DNA from 2 places in the Rhizobium sp. M10 genome. Region 2 is predicted to be linked to the other one. Evidence: riboswitches for the same ligand, from Rfam matches in the RefSeq annotation. Region 2 holds a riboswitch; the other holds the start of a gene.
The links. A riboswitch is a leader RNA that binds a small molecule or an ion and turns the genes downstream of it on or off. The one in region 2 is predicted to bind thiamine pyrophosphate.
Positions count from the first base shown of each region.

Region 1: another riboswitch for thiamine pyrophosphate. It lies ahead of CO671_RS11325 (ABC transporter permease); the one in region 2 lies ahead of thiM (hydroxyethylthiazole kinase).

Region 1 is NZ_NWTA01000005.1:364,292-367,471, reverse strand. Features, by position in the region: gene soxR (redox-sensitive transcriptional activator SoxR) at 92-562, opposite strand; TPP riboswitch at 895-1,008, shown strand; gene CO671_RS11325 (ABC transporter permease) at 1,217-2,023, shown strand; partial or broken gene CO671_RS11320 (ABC transporter ATP-binding protein) at 2,020-2,831, shown strand; gene CO671_RS11315 (ABC transporter substrate-binding protein) at 2,900-3,180, shown strand, end outside.
Region 2 is NZ_NWTA01000024.1:56,793-59,972, reverse strand. Features, by position in the region: gene CO671_RS27505 (invasion associated locus B family protein) at 1-193, opposite strand, end outside; TPP riboswitch at 898-994, shown strand; gene thiM (hydroxyethylthiazole kinase) at 1,043-1,846, shown strand; gene thiE (thiamine phosphate synthase) at 1,843-2,478, shown strand; gene thiD (bifunctional hydroxymethylpyrimidine kinase/phosphomethylpyrimidine kinase) at 2,475-3,180, shown strand, end outside.

The DNA.
Region 1 (3,180 bases), on a different contig from region 2:
CGGTTGCGTCATTCGCCCTTAACATATGCGCGCGCCGGCCGAAAGAAAGGCACGCATCGATCTTTCCGCGCAGGAGAGAGCTCCGGGAGGCTCAGCTTTCGTTCCCGCTCTCCAGAAGCCGCGCACCCGGCCCTTCCTCGCCAAGCCGATCGCAGGGATTGCGCAAGGGGCAGCTGTCGATCGACAGACAGCCGCAGCCGATGCAGCCGGTCAGACGGTCTCGCAGCAGGCTGAGCCGTCTGATTCGCTCGTCGAGTTCATTCTTCCAGCGCGCCGACAGCGTCTGCCAGTCAGCAACCGTCGGCGTGCGCCCCTGCGGCAGGGAGGCAAACGCCGTCTGGATTTCCGAAAGCGGAATGCCGACACGTTGCGCCACCTTGATGATGCCGAGCCGGCGAAGCACGTCACGTCCGTAACGCCGCTGATTGCCGCGCGTGCGGATGCTGGAGATCAGCCCCTTGGCCTCATAGAAATGCAATGCCGAGACGGCAAGACCGCTGCGTTCCGCCACTTCGCCGACCGTCAAAAGCCTGCCGAGCGGCGTAACGGTGATCGTATCCATCGCCTCTTGACCTCAATATTAGTTGAGGTTTTATAACGCCTGCTCCCCCGGGCGTAAAGCCCAGGTGCAGGAAGGAGCGACAGTCAGATCACCCGGTCGATAGCGGACTGAAATCATGGCGCCGGCATTTGCCACCCTCGCCACGGCCGCGTCCTGCCGATATATCCGCCTGAGACGAGCTCGGGTTCCGTTCCCGGCAGGTACGGAACCTCGGAAAACACCCGGGCAGGACTCCGCCCGGGTGTTTTTTCGCGTCCGCGGTTCCGTTCCGACCCGGCGGACGGATGTGTGATTTTGCGGTTGCGGTAAGAAAACCCCGATGATAGTTTTCGCTGAAATAACAGGGGAGCTCCGTGTCGCCGGGGCTGAGATGAGAAGCGCAAGCCTCCGGACCCTTCAAAGCTGATCTGGGTAATGCCAGCGGAGCGAGGTTCAGATGTTTTCCGGCGCACAAGTGTCACCCTTTCCGATATCCGGCAGGCTGGCCGGCACCATTCCCGATGTCTTCGACAGGTTTGCGCATCTGCGGCGCCGCGCGACTTTTCAAGCGCGCCAAGGGCGCCGCGGCACTTTGAATCGCTGCATGATTTTGTCCTTGGATCGATTCCGACCTGAAGAATCATGCAGCCGGACGAAAGCCTGAAATCGACGCTGATGACATCGCCACCACCATCGGATTCGCGCCTTGCCGCGCTCGGTGCCGCCCTCTACCGGGCGACCCCCGCCCTGCTCGCCGGTTTTGCTTTTCTGGCCGCATGGGAACTTTATGTCGATCTCTCCGGCATCAAACCGTCCATCCTGCCGGCGCCTTCGCGCATCCTGACCCAGGGCTGGCTGAACCGCGAAGCGTTGATATCAAACACTTGGCCGACGCTCGGCGCCACACTCGGCGGCTTCGCCCTGTCGCTCGCCTTCGCTTTCGTCTCGTCGATCCTGATGGATTTCATGCCCTTCATGCGCCGGGCATTGCTGCCGATCTTCATTGCGAGCCAGACCCTGCCGCTGGTGGCGATCGCGCCCCTCGTCGTCCTCTGGTTCGGTTTCGGCCTGTTGCCGAAGATATTGCTGGTTGCGCTCGTCACCTTCTTCCCGCTGCTCGTCGCTTTGCTGCAGGGTTATGAGGCAACCGACCGCGACATCGCTGAACTCTTGAACTCGATGAAGGCAAGCCGCTGGCGCATTTTCCGCCTGGCCCGGCTTCCCTCCTCGCTGCCCTATTTCTTCGCCGGCCTCAGGATCTCGATCACCTATGCCGTCGTCGGCGCGATCTTTGCCGAATATGCGGGAGCCGCACGCGGCCTCGGCATCTATATCCTCAACGCCAAGAACAATTTCCGGCCGGATCTCGTCCTCGCCGCCGTCGTCGTCAGCGCCGTACTGACACTCTGCCTCTTCGGAGTGACGCTGATGATCGAGCGCCTCGTCATGCCCTGGCAACCGTCCGGGGAGCGCCGCCGATGACCGATGAACTGGTCGAACTGCGCAAGATTTCGAAATCCTTCGACGGCATGCAGGTGCTCGGCGACATTTCGCTCGCTGTCGCAAGCGGCGAGTTCGTCTCGATCGTCGGCCCCTCCGGCTCCGGAAAGTCGACGGTACTCCGACTGCTGACCCAGGCGCTTCGACCCGATTCAGGCGCCTTGCTCTTCAAGGGCGCCCCGCTGGAACAGGCACCGCATTCCTTTGCCTTCATGCCGCAACGCGACGCGCTGATGCCCTGGCGCCGGATCATCGACAATGCCGCACTCGGCCTGGAGGTGGGCGGCATGAGCCGTCGCGCCGCCCGCGCCACCGTGGCGCCGCTGTTCGAGCATTTCGGCCTTGCCGGCTTCGAACACCATTATCCCGCCGAGCTCTCCGGCGGCATGCGCCAGCGCGCCGCGCTGTTGCGCACCGTCGTCCAGAGCCAGGACATGCTGCTGCTCGACGAGCCTTTCGGCGCGCTGGACGCGCTGACGCGCACGCAGATCCAGGAATGGCTGCAGGGCATGTGGACGCAACATCGCTGGACGGCCTTGTTGATCACCCACGACGTTCGCGAGGCGGTGTTCCTCTCCGACCGGATCTACGTGCTATCGGCGCGCCCGGCGCGTATCATCCGCCAATTCCGCGTTCCCCTGCCCCGCCCGAGAAGCATCGCCGATCTCGGCTCGCCGGCGGCCCAGGCGATCGAGACCGAAATCCTGCAAACCCTGCTTCATCCGCTAGAACAGGATGATTTTAGGCCGGTCGGCCTAAATCAGAATCCTGTTCCAATTTAAAGAGTTAGAGCATGATGTCGTCCGAAAACCGCTCACACTTTTCGGCATCATGCTCTAGAGACCTGAGGAGGTCACCATGCTGCTTCTCACCCGTCGACAGACGATCCTCGCCGCCCTGGCGACAAGCCTCGCCGGCCGCACCGCCTTCGCCCAGTCAGCGCCGGCAAAGGTTCGCATTGCGCTCGACTGGACGCCCAACACCAACCATATCGGCATCTATGTCGCCAAGGCGAAGGGCTTCTATGCCGCCGCCGGTCTCGACGTCGAAATTCTACCCTTTACCGACACCAGCGCCGGCACGCTGGTGTCGAACGGGGTCGCCGATTTCGGCATCAGCAGCGAGATCGAGGCCATGAC
Region 2 (3,180 bases):
AACCCGTGCAGCGATAATACCAGTCGTCGAATTTCTGCGATTTTATCGCCGGCGCAGGTTGCGCCGGCGCCTGTTCCGGTTCTTGACCATCAGGAGATTGCGAAAAGGATGGGCTCGTGCAGGCGATCGATATCAGAATGGGGGCGATCGTCCAAAGGACCCGCTTCATGCCGCTTTTCAAAAATTTCTTCATTTAAAATGCAACTTCAGGAAGATTTTATTTTGGTTGGAAGTCATATCGCTACAATCCGCAATTTGGTCAACCTTAACGTGTCAGCACGGTAAAGTTTGCGTTAGGTATTTATTTCGCGTTCTGGGAGATTACGCTCAGTTTGCCCGAGACCCCATTCGCAACGAAATCGCCAACAGATTCCGAAATTCGAATAAAACCGCTTGGCGACGGACATGAGACGATGCGCAACTTACGCGAAGCTGGTCACCTGCTCGTTTTTATTGAAAATCAGGCGTATAATCGGATAGGATGAATAATTCCGCATCGGCGGCCATCCAGAAAAATCTGCGAAAGATGAGCCGTACTCATTTTGAAGAAAAGACATTCCAAGGCGCCGGCTTTATCCTCGATGCCGCCTACGAATACTGAGATGTATTTCAGAAATTCGTCACACCCGCGGGTTGCTGCGACTGTTCTTCTCGGAAGGGAAAGGACAACCGAATGGTGAAAAGGCGGCGGCCAATGCAGCCTGGGACGGAATCCGTGGGCCGTATTCGGGAAAACCTGATCAAGACCCGAATCGGCGGCAAGCTCTCGGCCCCCGTAAAGCCCGGGCCTGGCCGTCGAGGATGATAGCGTGTCCGCAGCGGACTTCACGCGCCGCGCCGTCGCAGGACTGTCATTTTCGGGATGACATCCGCCCCGTTCTCTGCGAAAAAGAACCCGATGAGAGACAGGGGCGTTCGTCGACAGGCGGGCTGAGAAGCACCCTTCGAACCTGAACCGGATAATGCCGGCGGAGGGAGTCGCTCGGGGTCGCGGTCCGCCGCACGAATGACCCCGTGCTCGCCCCCGCCTGAAAGGGGCCACATGCAGACCAGGAGCACACCAGGAGCCATGCTGAAGGCGATGCGCGAGAAGCCGCCGCTCGTTCAGTGCATCACCAATTATGTCGCGATGAACATCGCCGCCAATGTTCTCCTGGCCGCGGGCGCCTCGCCGGCCATGGTGCATGCGGCTGAGGAAGCCGGCGAGTTCGCCGTCATCGCGAGCGCGCTGACCGTCAATATCGGCACGCTGTCGACGCAATGGATCGACGGCATGCAGGCGGCGGCGAAGGCGGCGACCTCGGCCGGCAAACCCTGGGTGCTCGATCCGGTCGCCCATTATGCCACTGCCTTTCGCCGCGATGCGGTCGCTGCTCTGCTGGCGCTCAAACCCACGATCATCCGCGGCAACGCTTCCGAGATCATCGCGCTTGCCGGCGGCGAGAGCCGCGGCCAGGGAGTCGACAGCCGCGATCCGGTCGAGCAGGCCGAAGGTTCGGCGCGATGGCTGGCCGCGCGGCAGCAGGCGATTGTCGCCGTCACCGGTGCCGTCGATTTCGTCACCGACGGCGAGCGGGCGGTGCGCATCACAGGCGGATCGGCCTTGATGCCGCAGGTCACCGCGCTTGGCTGCTCGCTCACCTGCCTCGTCGGCGCCTTTGCCGCCACCGTGCCCGAGGATCTGTTCGGCGCGACGGTCGCCGCCCTCGCAACCTTCGCCATCGCGGGCGAGGAGGCAGCGCTCGGTGCGGCCGGTCCCGGCTCCTTCGCATGGCGCTTCCTCGACGCGTTGAACGCGCTCGATGCCGAAACGCTCGATGCCCGGGCAAGGATATCGGCGGCATGAAGAGTTTCGACCTTTCGCTCTATCTCGTCCTCGATCCCGATCTCTGCGCCGGGATCGGCATGGTCGAGACCGCGCGTCTTGCCGTTGCCGGCGGCGCGACGATGGTGCAGCTGCGCGACAAACATGCCGGCACGGCCGGGATGATTACGACCGGACGCGCCTTGAAACAGGCGCTTGATGGCACCGGCGCCCGCCTCATCGTCAACGACGATGTCGAGGCGGCGATCGCCATCGGCGCCGACGGTCTGCATATCGGCCAGGAGGACATGGATGCGGTGAGCGCGCGGGCGATGATCGGTCCCGGGATGATCCTCGGCCTGTCGGTCGAAACCGAAGCGCTTGCCGCTGCCGTCGATCCCGATGTCGTCGACTATACCGGCGTCGGCCCGGTGTTTGCGACCCCGACCAAGGCCAACCACAAGCAGCCGATCGGCTTTGACGGTCTTGCCAAGCTGGTGGCGGCCTCGCCGGTGCCCTCGGTTGCGATCGGCGGCCTCAAGGCGGACCATGTGGCCGCCGTCTTTGCCGCAGGCGCAAGCGGGCTTGCCGTCGTCTCCGCCATCTCGGGCACGCCGGATCCGGAAGCGGCGACGCGCCGCATCGCCGCTGAAATCCGAAAGGTCCGTGCATGATCCGCAACGTCCTCTCCATCGCCGGCTCCGATCCCTCGGGCGGCGCCGGCATCCAGGCCGATCTCAAGGCCTTTTCCGCCCGCGGCGTCTACGGCATGGCAGTGCTGACCGCGCTGACGGCGCAAAACACCCAAGGCGTCACCGGCGTGCATCTGGTGCCGCCTGCATTCGTTGCCGATCAGATCAACGCCGTCTTTGCCGATGTGCGTGTCGATGCCGTCAAGATCGGCATGATCGCCAATGCCGGCATCGCAGAAGCCGTTGCTGGAGCGCTCGCCGATCGGCGCGGCATCCCCATCGTCATCGATCCCGTGATGATCGCCAAGGGCGGTGCCGCCCTGCTGGCGCCCGAAGCCATCGATGTGCTTACCCGCCGGCTGCTGCCGCTGGCGACGCTGCTGACCCCGAACCTGCCTGAGGCCGCCGCCCTGCTGCACCAGCCGGTCGCGACAAACCGCGCCGAGATGGCGGCGCAGGCCGAGCAGCTGCGCGCGCTCGGCCCGGCCGCCGTACTGGTCAAGGGCGGTCACCTCGACAGCGAGGAAAGCCCCGACGTGCTTGCCGCGGCCGACGGCCTGCACTGGTTCGAAGCCCGACGCGTGCCGACCAAGAACACCCACGGCACCGGCTGCACGCTGTCGAGCGCGCTGGCGGCCGAGCTTGCCAAGGGCGCCTCGGTGCCGGAGGCGGTCGCCATCGCCA